Neobacillus sp. PS2-9: one gene and its partner. The protein of the gene in region 2 interacts with the protein of the main gene of each other region in a pairwise test. Links are inferred from orthologs where the notes say so. Each region holds a gene or a part of one and is shown on either strand. Other genes may lie near its edges.

Evidence for each region.
Region 1: the proteins of serC (region 2) and selB interact in binary tests that used the Escherichia coli proteins (3 or more experiments, as listed by UniProt). The link is inferred for Neobacillus sp. PS2-9 from one-to-one orthologs.

Annotation. Positions count from the first base shown.
Region 1 is NZ_CP133269.1:3,197,678-3,204,981, forward strand. The notes cover bases 1,522-4,518. They hold selB (selenocysteine-specific translation elongation factor), read right to left. Parts: upstream 3,950-4,518; coding sequence 2,093-3,949; downstream 1,522-2,092. Other genes in these bases: RCG25_RS16170 (TerD family protein), read left to right, coding at 1,522-2,049; RCG25_RS16180 (Nramp family divalent metal transporter), read left to right, coding at 4,228-4,518. Outside these bases: RCG25_RS16165 (alanine/glycine:cation symporter family protein), read left to right, coding at 1-403; more of RCG25_RS16170, read left to right, coding at 586-1,521; more of RCG25_RS16180, read left to right, coding at 4,519-5,532; RCG25_RS16185 (VOC family protein), read right to left, coding at 5,667-6,134; RCG25_RS16190 (DUF4190 domain-containing protein), read right to left, coding at 6,331-6,597; ltrA (group II intron reverse transcriptase/maturase), read right to left, coding at 6,978-7,304. UniProt on the Escherichia coli protein: Translation factor necessary for the incorporation of selenocysteine into proteins. It probably replaces EF-Tu for the insertion of selenocysteine directed by the UGA codon. SelB binds GTP and GDP.
Region 2 is NZ_CP133269.1:2,295,576-2,302,647, forward strand. The notes cover bases 2,920-5,684. They hold serC (3-phosphoserine/phosphohydroxythreonine transaminase), read right to left. Parts: upstream 4,969-5,684; coding sequence 3,871-4,968; downstream 2,920-3,870. Other genes in these bases: RCG25_RS11570 (RMD1 family protein), read right to left, coding at 2,920-3,004; RCG25_RS11575 (cell wall hydrolase), read right to left, coding at 3,040-3,684; RCG25_RS11585 (hypothetical protein), read right to left, coding at 5,352-5,570; RCG25_RS11590 (formate/nitrite transporter family protein), read left to right, coding at 5,672-5,684. In the rest of the region: RCG25_RS11550 (GntR family transcriptional regulator), read right to left, coding at 1-546; RCG25_RS11555 (DUF2187 family protein), read left to right, coding at 679-858; RCG25_RS11560 (LbetaH domain-containing protein), read left to right, coding at 1,032-1,697; RCG25_RS11565 (hypothetical protein), read right to left, coding at 1,768-1,992; more of RCG25_RS11570, read right to left, coding at 2,180-2,919; more of RCG25_RS11590, read left to right, coding at 5,685-6,466; fdhF (formate dehydrogenase subunit alpha), read left to right, coding at 6,506-7,072. UniProt on the Escherichia coli protein: Catalyzes the reversible conversion of 3-phosphohydroxypyruvate to phosphoserine and of 3-hydroxy-2-oxo-4-phosphonooxybutanoate to phosphohydroxythreonine. Is involved in both pyridoxine and serine biosynthesis.

The DNA of each region.
Region 1 (7,304 bases), 900 kb from region 2 along the record:
GTTTGTAGCCATTTCTTTATTCTTCTTCGCATTCACGACGATTATGGCATATTATTATATGGCAGAAACCAATCTTGCCTATATCAATCAAAAAGTAAAACGTGTGTGGACTGACTATGTGCTCAAAATTGCTATTTTAGGAATGGTATTCTATGGCAGTGTAAAAACTGCAGGCCTTGCGTGGACATTAGGTGATATTGGTGTTGGAAGTATGGCTTGGTTAAATATTATTGCCATTCTCCTTCTGACAAAACCAGCACTTAAAGTACTTAAAGATTACGAAGCACAGCTTAAAGATGGAAAAGATCCGGTGTTTGATCCTGTAAAATTAGGGATTAAAGATGCCGATTTCTGGGAGCAAGAATATTCTAAGCCTCTTGAAAAAGAAGAAAAGACTGGATGATTTTGCAGTATGATAGAAAGGATTAACTTTATTTTTAGAGTTAGTCCTTTCTTTTTTATTTATCTGAAACTTTTCGCCCCTACTTCCGTAAATTATATAAGTGGTTTGTTAATGGGATGTTTATGTTTAATGAGAGTAGATATATTATTTACATATGAAAAATACTGTGAGGAGTGGAAAATGTGGGTGTTACTCTTAGCAAGGGGCAAAAAGTGGATTTAACGAAATCATATCCTAGCATTCAAAATGTCGTAGTCGGCTTAGGTTGGAATATTAGTCATATGGGGTCAAATTTTGATTTGGATGCTTCAGCATTTTTACTAGGAGAATCTGGCAAGGCAAATAGTGATCAAGACTTTGTTTTTTACAATCATCCCTCTGGTGGAAATGGTTCAATCATTTATAGCGGTGACAACCGCACAGGAGTTGGAGAGCGAGACGACGAACAAATCAGAATAGATTTAAATCGTGTCCCATCCCATATCCACCGCATTGCTTTTACGATCACGATTCACGATGCACAGGTTAAAGGGCAAAATTTTGGACAAATATCCGATGCTTATGTTCGCATCTTTAATGAAATGACCAACGAAGAATTAATTAGATTTAACCTTGGTAGAGATTTTACCGTGGAAACAGCGATAGTTGCTGCTGAATTATACCGGCATAATGGAGAATGGAAATTCAATGCGATCGCTAGCGGCTTTCAAGGCGGATTAGCAGCACTATGCCGGAATTTTGGGATTACTGTTGATGACCCTCCTGTGAGTGCGCCATCGACACTGCCCTACCAACAATCTACTAACCAACCAAACGTTACCACTAACTATAATCAGCAATCACAAACGTTCCAACAAAATAATAGAAATCCATACCAGCAAAGCCAAGGAATGCAAACCTCCTACCAACAGCCAGTTCATCTTCAGCCAGACTCAGCGTTCCAGCAGCCTTCTTATGGATATCCGGCACAGTCTGCCTTTCCATCGACTTCTGGTTCCAACCATACGTATGGTGGAGACGAAATTGTATGTCCTCGCTGTCATTCCTCTAATGTTCGAACGGGTAAAAAAGGATTCGGACTAGGAAAAGCGGCTATTGGAGGGTTAATCCTTGGGCCAGTTGGTTTACTTGGCGGCTTTATTGGAAAGAATCAACTAAAGTTCTCATGTAATAACTGTGGCAGTACATGGTCCCCTTCCCAAACAGATTATGCGGAATGGGCCAATAATCAAAAAAGAAGAGCACAAGAATTATTTAATCGTTATAAAAGCCAGGATGTTCTTGAAGCAGTTGTAGCGGCTTGCGCGTTGGTAGCCATGGCTGATGGATATCTAGACACAGTGGAACGTCAGAAAATGATAGAATTTGTTCATCAAAGTGATGAATTACGAGTCTTTGACACCAATAAGGTCATTCAGAAATTCAACTTCTTTGTTTCTAGAATTGAAAATGATCGGATGATGGGCAGCGCAGAAGCGTTCCGAGCTCTTGGAAAAGTAAGAACCAAACCTGAAATAGCCCGATTGGTTGCCCGTTATTGCATTGCAATCGGCTATGCGGATGGAAATTTTGACAACAATGAAAAACAAATGGTGGCTGATATCTGTCGTGAACTTGGCTTAAACCCTGCTGAATTCCTTTCGTAATCGTAAAAAAATCCTCTATTCCAGCAAGGAATAGAGGATTTTTTTAACTAACCCATTTGCGCTTATTTTCTACTCTTTTTGTTAATCCTTTGGCATCCAATCTTTCTAAAAATGGAATCATATATTTTCTCGATAAGTCTAAGATATCCTTTGCTTCGCCAACCTCAAATTCAGATCCGGTTTGACTTTGAAGCTTACTAACAGCCTCAGTAAAAATATCTAAGTGATAGGCAAATTGCTCATCTAATGGTACGATTAGTGCTTGTTCCTCTAAAAACTTTTTTAAATCGAATACAAGATTTTCAGGAATCCCTGCTGCTGAAAAATAGTCATTTAAGTAGCGGACCTTTAAGCCATCCTTTTTCATTTCCTCCAGCAAATTCTCTGTCCGCCTTGACCAGTTTTTTGGAACATGTGGTACAAAGGAAGCCAGGAATACAAATTGTTCTTTCCGATTAAATACTCCTTTAGATATTCCATTTTCCACGACAAAATCAAGTAAGGATTTTGGAAATCCTTTTTGCATGGTTTGTAACAACTCAGCTTTATTTATACCGATTTTCATTGAATGAGACAGATGAAATTCCTGTAATCGATCGAATATGTCTTCTTCTATGGCATTAATTAATAATTGTAATGTGTACTCTTTTCCATTGTAGAAAACAAATTCAGGATTATCTAAATGTTGAATTAATATCGCTTCATCCAGTGCAGTACGTTTTATTAACTCCGCTAACGGAAGACTCTTCGCTTCAATTAGAGCCGCAGTAATCCGTTCTCTTGGTGAGCCTACTTTTTTCTTTTCCAGCTCATCTATGGTTTGGTTCCCGAATCGGTACTTACTTCCACGTGGATCAATTACCCAGCCACCGCCGATGGTTTCTTGTGGACTAGGTCTACGTAGAATAAAGCGGTCGCCCCGCTTTGTTAGGATTTCTTCTTCTAGACGAAGCTGGCAAAGGATTTCTCCATTTTCCTCTTTAATTTCGTTACGATCAAAGAAAACAATTCTACCCATAACCTCTGCTGTTCCAATATGTAGTTTAATTGGCATCCGCTGCTTGACCATATGTTCAAGATCCTCAACCACACGAATAGCAACATCTACTGTTTTTGTAACAATAAAATGCTCGGAAGAAACGAGAACATCCCCCCGCTCTAAATCTTCCTTTGAAATACTAGAGAGGTTAATCGCTGTCCTTTGGCCTGCATAGGCTTTTTGTGCAGGCTTATGATGTACTTGAATCTGCCGTGCTCTTACTTCCAGTCCTTTAGGCATGATCTTCAGCACTTGTCCCTCTTCCACCGTTCCCTCATAAACAGTTCCACGAACAACGGTTCCTTGACCTTTCACGGTAAACACTTGATCGATTGGCAGACGGAATGCCCCTTTCGCATCTCGCATTTCCTGTTCTTTTAGCGTTTTAATAATTACATTTTTTATTTCCTCAATGCCCTTTCCTGATAAACTGTCTACAAGTACAAAAGGGGCTTCTTCAAAAACAGTCCCCATTAGCTCTTCTAAAATATCATCCTTAACAAGTTCAATGAATTCTTCATCTACCCGATCAATTTTAGAGATGGCAATCAGACCATTTTTTACACCTAAGAATTTTAATATATCTAAATGCTCCCTAGTTTGCGGCATAACGCCTTCATCCGCAGCTACCACTAACACCACCAAATCGATTCCCGCTACTCCAGCTATCATTTGCCTAATAAACCGTTCATGGCCTGGAACATCTATCACTGAAATCTGTATTTCGTCATCTTCATACAGAGGAGCGAATCCCAATTCGATGGAGATTTGTCGTTCTTTTTCTTCTTTTAACCGATCTGTATCCACATTGGTCAGCGCTTTTGTTAAGGATGTTTTCCCGTGATCAATATGCCCTGCCATACCAATTGTAAAATATCGTTTTTCCAAGTTTGCCACCTTCTTAAAATCGTTCTTTCATATAACTGTAGCCTTTATAGAGCAATTGTTCAAGAGAACATTTTTAGACAGTTACTGCCCATTCTAATCAAAGTTTAATCTTCTATCATAGGCAAAAGTATTCACAAATCTTTGTAGATTATATATAATAGTTTTATAAATTTGCACTGATGCAACATTTGTTCATTCGCGAACAAACCTTGCATTACAGAAAAACAAACAAAATGAAAGGATGGTGTCTTATGAGCCAGACCGAATCACTAGCAGTTGAAGGGGCTCGAGCAGCAGAACACCGAACAGTTTCTGCCGCTAGAGATGCCATTGACGGAAAGGTTAAAGGCATACGGGCATTACTACCGTTCCTTGGGCCCGCCTTCATTGCCTCCATTGCTTATATCGATCCAGGGAATTTTGCTACTAACATTCAGAGCGGTGCACGCTTTGGTTATAAAATGTTATGGGTAATTGTTTTAGCCAACTTAATGGCGATGCTTTTACAAAACATGTCAGGAAAACTAGGTATTGCAACAGGTAGAAGTCTCCCTGAAATTTGTCGGGATTATATGCCAAAATGGCTTGTCCTAATTATGTGGATTGTTTCAGAGTTAGCAGCAATGGCAACCGATCTTGCAGAATTTTTAGGAGCAACACTGGCCTTAAACCTTCTTGCAGGTATACCAATGTTATTTGCTACTATTATTACCGGGGTTGTTACCTATTTAATATTATTGTTAGAAAAGTATGGATTTCGCCCACTTGAAAAGTTTATTGCAGCATTTGCCGTATTGATTGGGTTATGTTACTTAGTGGAAACCGTGCTATCGCAACCAGATCTTTCGCAAATTGCTTATCATAGTGTTGTCCCATGGCTAGGCAATAATGAAAGTATCCTGCTTGCAGTTGGAGTAATCGGTGCTACAGTTATGCCACATGCGATTTATTTACACTCTAGTTTAACTCAAGGACGGATTGTTCCTCGAAATGACTCAGAAAAAGTGAAAATCCAAAAGTTTAGTACGAAAGAGATTTTCATTGCTATGACCTTAGCTGGTTTCGTTAATTTATCGATGATGTACATGGCGGCATCTGTCTTCAATTCTTCTGGTCACAGTCAAATTGCTGACATTCAATCTGCCTATCACACACTCACTCCGTTGCTTGGCTCTGCCGCAGCTAGTGTGTTTCTCATTTCCTTACTTGCCTCAGGGATTTCAAGTTCTGTGGTTGGTACGATGGCTGGCCAGGTGATCATGCAAGGGTTTGTTGGTTTTACCATACCGCTTTGGTTCCGTCGTCTGATTACCATGCTCCCAACGGTAATAATCGTTGCAATGGGGGTCGACCCAACCCGAACACTTGTTATTAGCCAAGTTGTTTTAAGTATTGTTTTGCCTTTTCCCATTATTGCATTAATCTACTTTACCCAAAAGAAAGATCTAATGGGGGTATTAACGAATAAACGAATAACAACAGTATTAGCCACACTATTTGCTATCACTATATTGGGATTAAATGTGTGGTTGGTTATTCAGACGTTTTTAGGCTAAATGAAAGATTTTAGTATATTTCACATCAAAAAGGCTTAAAGGAAACCTCTCTAAGCCTCTTTGTTATTTCTTCAACTAAAGCCCCCGTTTGTTTAAGTGCGTTTTTTCACAATATCAAGGAAAAGAGGGTTTGATTATTTTAATTTATTATTAACTAAATTCTCCCAGTCCTCAACTGACAACTTCTCCGTAATATGTTTTAATTCATTTGGAACGTCAACATAGCACATCAATTCTAAACTATTTCCATCTGGGTCATTAAAATATACCGATGCATTTCCTTGATTTGGTCTTATAAATGGTTCTATTGATGTTCTTCTTCCAAATTGTACAGGTTCAACTTGGATGGATTCAAGCCATTTTAAAGACTCTTTTAAATCCTGATATGTGACTCTAAATGCAATATGCTTTAAAGAAGGATGGTATGGAGTTTGGTATTCCTTTCCTTCCCATAATCCCAACCAGCTTTTTCCTTCTTCTATCCAAAAGAATGCACTGTCTTCATTACGCCAAGCTAATTTCAAACCTAATTTTCGGTAAAATTCAATTGAAAATTCTAAATTTTTCACAGGTAAATGTGCTTCATAAAGCCCCTTTATCATTTCTCCCATCCCCTATATATACAAATTATGTACTTTAACATTTTATATTTAAAAAATATCTTCTTCAACAATCCTGCCCCGTTAGAACAAGATGAGGACGACCAAAAATGGGATCCTACTTCAAACTCTTGCACCCATTATTACTTAACAAAAGCCATCATTGCTGCCACTTGAATTACTATATAATCACCCTTTTTTAATCAAAAATATTGGTCATAAAAACTAAATAACCGATAACTGGTACTAGTATCGAAAATGAAATACCGATACCGCTACAAATGATTCCTGCGACTGCCATTTTCCTCCCCTGCTGAGTAAAACCATTTATTTCTTTTAAGCCGATAATTCCAAGTATAAGACCAATTATGCCAAGTATGACCCCCGGAAGAATTACAGTAATAATTGATAGAATACCTAGAATTAAAGATGCAATAGCTTTACCGTTGGATATTTTATTTTCCAATTTTATACCCCCAATTTTTTTCTTTCAATACTCCTATTTTACTCCTTATCAATAGTGGAATGACAATAATGGCCTTACTTTTAAGTAGGGAGGTTCAAAAGGGCTCAACGCACCTAACGAAAAATGCCTCTTCATTAAAATGCAATCTGTGGAGCATCTGCTCCTGATATCTAGTAATCATATAGAACCATTAAAACTTTATTTATTATCTCTTTAAATTTATATACGAACCATATTCCAAAACGTTCCATATATTACCCAATTTCCTTTTTAACTAGTCGAGTAGAAGGGAGCCTTTCTACCTTACGGTAAATTGTACTCCTCCCCCTCACAGAACCGTGCTTGCGCTATTAACGCACACGGCTCCTCCTAGTCATCATTTACAGAATGTAGCTAATCTCTTTTCTAAGATCATAGATGTTCACTTTGATTCTTGGTGAAGGAAGTGGATATTTACGAAGAAAAAGATTAAATTTATCCCATGTAAAGGACTTCCTTTGACTTCTTCTGTTTAGCCATTTAAATAGTAAGTATTCGATTTTCTCTTTGAAGTTGTTAACAGTTTGAGTGTTATCCGTGATGCAATAATAGTTGTAATAACCTATAAGTGAGCGTTTAAATCTATCCATAATTGTATGAATATCTTTATTTCTATTAGTCTTCAGCCATTCTTTAGATTCTCTTAGTTTGCCTTGGACTTTCTTCCT
Region 2 (7,072 bases):
TTCTTTTAAACGCACGCGCATTGATAAAAGTATGAAGGCTTCCATAACAGGTTTTGCATTATTCCAAATCATTAAGATATAAGAATGATTAATTGCCCGAATGATCGTTTCATGGAATAAGACATCCTGAAAGGAAAACTCGTCAGCATCTTTATATTTTATGGCAATTTTCATCATTTCAAGGATTTTACTTAATTCCTGAACTAACTCAGTTGTCTCTAGTTTGACTAAACGCTCAAATACAAACGTTTCTATCAATAGTCGAACATCATATATTTCTTCTATTTCCTTCTCTGTTAAACCAATAACCACTGCACCCATTTTTTCTAATCGAATCATATTCTCGGAAGCCAGTACTTTTAATGCTTCACGAATGGGTGAACGGCTCACATTAAAGTCTGTGGCTAACTTATTTTCTGATAAGATGGTACCGCTTTCAATCAATCCAGAAATAATGCGCATTCTAAGTTCAGAAGTTATCCGCTCACCTGTGGAAGCTTTTGAAAGCCATTTATGAGGATAGAGTGATTCCTGTCCTTGCAACATATTGTCACCTTCTATTAAATCAAGTATACTTGTATACAAGTATTATAAAACAGTTTAAAAAAAATGCAAGCGTTTTATTTTTAAGAGTTTACCCTTATAAGCTTTTGGATATTATAAATTTGAGGTGATGGAATGGCTACTGCTAAAATTGGCGATGTAATTTCCTTTAAACGAGATGGGAAAGATCTTGAGGGAGAGGTTTCCGCAATAAGGGAAAATTCCGTAATGGTTAATTACGGTTTTTCAAAAGATAAAGGAGAACCCCTTATTACGGTTGTAAATCATAAAAATTATAAAATTAAAAAGTCATAAATGAATTTGTATTAGGCATCATCAAAAATTAGATGGTGCTTTTTTTGTTGCCTTTGAAGTTTTAAATGCTGCTGCTCTCCTACAGAATAACTTTCATTTAGAACTTAATCATAAAAATCTATCAGTTGTAGTATGAATAACTTAAAAACCGTCATCTGAAGGGGGTAAACCTAATGTGGTACCAGCCAACAGTTCCGATTGGTCCATATAATATGTATAGTTACTTGGTCAGTTCCAATCCTCCAACTACTGTAAATCCCAATCCAATTTTTCCAAAGATAAATAAAACAGCATTTTTAAGTCCATTTACCTATATTGTGGGAGATGTATCCATTCACTCACATACGTATATCGGTCCATTTGTCAGTATCCGTGCGGATGAAGGGACTCCATTTTATATAGGAAAAAATAGTAATTTACAAGATGGAGTGATTCTTCACGGATTGAAAAAACAATACGTAAAGGTTAATAATAACCAATATTCGATTTATATTGGCAATGGTGTATCGTGCGCTCATGGAGCATTAATCCATGGACCATGTCAGATTGATGAGTATGTTTTTATTGGATTTAAGACGATAGTTTATAACGCACAATTGGTAGAGCGATGCTTTATTTCGACTGGAGCAGTTATCACAGTTGGAGTAAAGCTAAAGGAAGGCAGCTTTGTTCCTCCTGGTGCTCATATCAATACACAGGAAAAAGCAGATGCCTTATCATCAGTACCAAATACGGAAGAGGAGTTTGCGAGGGAGGTGCAAAGGGTGAATCAGGAATTTCCCTTGGCTTATTCACATTTATTTGGAAATACAAGATGTTCATGTGGGTTAACCTGTTGAATCTACTTTCTTATTAGTGGGAAGAGCTACTTGATGATAAATAATTGATATCAAATAGCCCATTTAATGATTAATAATAAAATGGATAGGAAGCCCCAGGCGGTCTCCACGATGGATTTCCATAATAACCATAACTTGTCCCTGGTTGTTGAATAGGTGGCACTAAGTGATTGTGAGAAGTAAAGGAGTTTTGAGAAGGATTATGGCTAGAATGTTGAAGGGTAGAATGGTTGTATTTCGCCAAACACGCACCAGGTTGTCCAGGATGTGAGCCAGTTGTAATCGTATAAGACAATCGTAACACCTCTTTCTAAAAGTTTTCCTTATATAATATGTTTGATAGTTTTTTACGGTACACTGAACTCTCAAAAATGTACTTAATAAAATAGCACGTATACATAAAAATAAGTCCGTAGGAATTGATGTTGTTTAGGAGAGAAATTCTTTCCTACGGTCTTATTTGGCAAGTATACAGTGTCAACCTATATATTTTCTAAAATGGTGAGGAAAATCTCAACCACTATAAGAATAACAATAATCCATTCAACGAATAGTCCTCGGATCGAATGACTAATAGTAGAAAAACCATCCATGATGTTATATAAAATATCCGTTTTGCTTTTCAAAATTTTATAACGGTCGTTTAATTCAAAGAATCCCGTCATTCGATCATAAAATTCGTTTGCCGTGCTGTTAGTCCATGTCATATCTGGTTTATCCAAAATCATAATATAGGCAAGGGTATTATACTCGTGACGGACAATTTTCGCAGTGGTCCTTGCTAATTCCTTGTTACCGATTCGGAGTCGGCCTTTTTCCAGCCGGTCAATCATCGTCTCAAGTTTATCGTGAATCTTTCCCAGCTGTTCCTCTGTTTTCTCTAGAGCTACTGATTTGGCAAGTACGGTTGATATCAACTCAGGATAAAAACTCTCGTATATAGGAACAACCACATATTCGTCAGTCAATTCAACTGGTTGGGATTCTTTAATGTGGAGACAATAATCATCCGTATATTTCTCTATATTTTTTATATCAATGTCAGGTTCGAAAGAATAAAGGAAGTTTAAAACTTTTGTAATTTCTTCTGATTGATTATGATTAATGAATACAATACTTCCAAAGGAAAAAACAAGTACCATTTGAGTTTCATTTATCTTTTTATCTAAGATGGTTTCTAGGATTTGTCCTCTAAGAAATAATGGTTGTTCCCATGTGAATTTTTTAGGAATCCCACAATGAATAGCGATCTGGTTTAAATCAATCTCGTTTGTCATTGCAAATGCTTTAAAGGTAATAGCTTCCATGGGTATCACTCTTTTCAGCGAAGTTTCATCTTCATTTATTTTTTAAATACATGGTGACCAATCTCTAGTGTGGTTGCTCTAGAATCAAGCCAACGACTAGTAGCTATAGCAGGATTATAGAAGAATAGGGATCCGGCAGCCACATTTCTCTTCTCTTTTAACGCTTCATTTACAGCCTTAATTGAATCCACATCAGCCGGTTTATTGATTTCTCCATTTCGAACAGGCTGAAATTGTCCTTTTTGATAAATGACTTCTTTTATCGTGTTAGGAAAGGCGGAGCTGTCCACTCTGTTTAGAACCACACAGGCTACCGCAACTTTTCCTTGATAAGGCTCACTTTCTGCTTCTGCTCTTACTAATCTAGCTAACAAGTCTATTTCGTACTCAGAGTAACCCACTGTGATTTCGGGTTGTGCTGGTTCCTTTTCTGGAGGAACCGCTACCATTTCAGGCGAGTCAGTTGCATTCACTGATTTACTAGTATTAACAGTTTGTCCAACATATATTAAATCAATATTTTTAATTTGTGGGTTAAGCCGAGAGAGTTCTTGTAAGCTAATATGGTGGTCCTTGGCAATTTGCGTCATGGTATCTCCACTTTTTACAGTATGAGCTAAAGCAGGAGAAGCAAATAAGAGTGAAGCTACTACAGTTAGTGCTGAGATTAGTTTTTTCATCGTTCTTTTCCCTCCTAGTTGATTTCACATGATTCTCTTATTAGTTTCTATTTCTATGAAAAAGAACAATAGAATAGTATTACAGTTTCGTAACAAGAGAAAAACCTAGGGAAATAGAAAACGAAAATAGTAGAACGGGATCATAAAAACACACCCTCTCTAATAGTTTGAGAGGGTGTGATTTTACTAGCTATTTTTTGTTTGGAAATCGATCATAAACTCCCTAAATGCCTGACATGCTTCAAGCGGAACGGCATTATATGAAGATACACGGCACCCACCGATGGATCGGTGACCGTTAACTCCTACAAAGCCTTCTTGTTTTGCCTGTTCTAAAAATTTCTTTTCTAATTCTTCTGTTTTCAAGTTAAAGGTTATGTTCATGAGAGAACGGCAGTCCTTTTCAGCATGGCCAGAATAAAAATCATTACTAGAGTCAATGGCATCGTAAATAAATTTTGCTTTTTGTTCATTTCGTTGAGAAATTGCCGTCAATCCCCCTAATTCACGTACCCAATTTAGCACCTCTCCAAGCATGTAGATGCCAAAGGTTGGTGGTGTATTATATAGTGAATTGTTCATAACATGCGTACTGTATTTTAGCATTGTTGGAATAGAAGTATTGGCTTGTTCTAAAAGGTCTTTCCGGATAATGACTACCGTTACTCCTGATGGGCCAAGATTTTTCTGTGCTCCTGCGTAGATAAGGGAGAACTTGTTTACATCAATCGGCTTTGAAAGAATATCACTCGACATGTCTGCAATTAGTGGCACATCTCCACCGTCAGGAAAGTCCTTCCATTGAGTTCCGTAAATGGTATTGTTGGAAGTAAGGTGTAAATAGGCATCATCAACATCGTACTTTAAGTGATCTACCTTTGGTATACCTCGGTAATTTCCATCTTTAGTAGAGGCAGCATGATAGACATTTCCAAATAATTTAGCTTCTGAAAATGCTTTTTCAGACCAAGATCCTGTCATTACATAACTTGCTTTTATTCCCGGCTTTAAAAAATTCATGGGAATCATCGAAAATTGAAGACTTGCTCCACCTTGGAGGAAGAGAATTTCATAGGAATCTGGGATTGATAACAATTCTTTCAAGCTGTTGATTGCCTGATTATGTACCTCTTCATAGGTACGGCTTCGATGGCTAAGCTCCATGACAGACATTCCTGTACCTCGAAAATCAATCAGTTCTGCTTGCGCTTTCTCTAGGACTGAAAAAGGTAAAGCGGAAGGACCTGCATTAAAATTATAGGTACGGTGTACTTGCAATTTCATTTACCTCACTCCATTTTTCGTTTATTAGACTATAACATATTTTTGAAAAATTTAAATAATAAAAATTTTAACGCTTTAAAGAGGATATGTAAATATATGAGGAACTTAAAATATAAAAGCTCAAAAATTCTCCAATTATTAGATAGAGAATTTTTGAGCTTTTTTTATCAATTGCTTTGTTAAACTTGTCTGTTGATTTCCGCTCCAGACGCTTCGCTTTCCGTGGGCGTTTCGGCGAGCCTCCTCGGCGCTCACGCCTGCGGGGTCTCCCCTGAACCGTACTCCCACAGGAGTCTTCGCGCCTTCCACTCCAATCAACAGTGTATAAAAATCAACAATGTTCTTTAACACAGCCTTATCAATATAAGTCCATTCAGTTGTTTCTAGTGAAGCATATAAACCTCTGTATATGGTGGTTGATCAAGTTTGGTTGTTTTCAAGCGACCTTCAGCAACTAAATTCTTTAAACCACTCTCAACCGCAGTACAAGGTACACCAAGTAGATCAGCCACTTTTACGGTAGAAATAGACATGTATTTTGGTCGATGCGTTGATGAAATAATCATGGACTGGACATATTGAAATAGATTCTCTTGTTCCAAAATGAAACCTCCTTCAATTTTACTCTCTTAAAATTAGTTTTTAATAAAATTCCCATAAAAGTAAATATTAATTCTTGAACCCATTAAGGAGGAAATGAGAAATGGCATTTCTTAAACCGTATGAAATAGCTGAAATTGCAATTGATGCAGGAACAAAAAAAGCAAAGCTTCCTGTCAATAAGGTGTTCATATTAGGAATTCTAGGTGGTGCTTTTATCTCAATAGGTTTTCTCCTAGATATTCGTGTAACAGCAAATCTCCCTAAGAATTGGGGAAGCTTTGGATCGTTTTTAGGAGCAGCTGTGTTCCCGCTTGGTCTCATTTTAATTCTTTTAGCAGGTGGAGAACTGTTAACAGGAAATATGATGGCGGTTGCCATGGGTTTTTTCGCGAAAAAAGTATCATTAGGAAGGCTTATGTACAATTGGTTTTGGATTACAGTTAGTAATTTTATTGGTGCTATTTTTGTAGCTTATATTTTCGGTCATGTAGTAGGGCTTACAAGTGAGGGTCCATTTCTTGAGAAAACCGTTGCCATTGCACAAGCCAAATTAGATGAAGGGTTTTGGGCTTGTTTTTTCTCTGCCATTGGATGCAATTGGTTAGTGGGTCTTGCATGCTGGCTATCCTATGGATCCCAAGAAATGAGCGGTAAGATTTTGGCCATTTGGTTTCCAATTATGGGATTTGTGGCGATTGGGTTTCAACATGTTGTAGCAAACATGTTCCTCATACCTGCAGCAATCTTCTCAGACCACTTTACATGGGCCGATTTTTTTAGGAATTTTATTCCCGTTATTATAGGAAACGCAGTTGGCGGAAGTATCTTTGTTTCACTTGCCTATTGGTTATCGTATAAGGATTACATAAAAAAAGAAGCTGTATCGAAAACCTAATATTTATAGATAAAATGACCGAAAAAAGGAGGTACTAACATGGAAGAGTCAAGCTTTTCGGTAGAGATTAATGGGAAAGAGTACCAAGCGAGACCCGGACAAACTATTTTAGAGGTGGCTAGAGAAAACGACATATTTATACCCTCAATCTGCTTTCACCCTAATTTAGGAACCATTCAAACCTGTGATACTTGCTATGTAAATGTTGGAGGTAATCTCGTTCGATCTTGTGCTACAAAAGCAGAAGCGGGAATGGAGGTAGATAGCCAATCCTCTATGGCAAGAGAGGCTCAAAATGAGGGGATTAACCGTATTTTAAAGAATCATGAACTCTATTGTACGGTTTGTGATAACAATAACGGAAATTGTACGATTCATAATACTGTTGAGTTAATGGAGGTGGAACATCAAAAGTATCCTTTTGAGGCAAAACCATATCCTCCAGATAATTCTCATCCATTCTATAGATATGAACCAGATCAGTGTATTCTGTGTGGTAGATGTGTGGAAGCATGTCAGGACCTTCAGGTAAATGAGACATTAACGATTGATTGGAATCGAGAGAAACCACGTGTGATTTGGGATAACGATGTTCCGATTGATCAA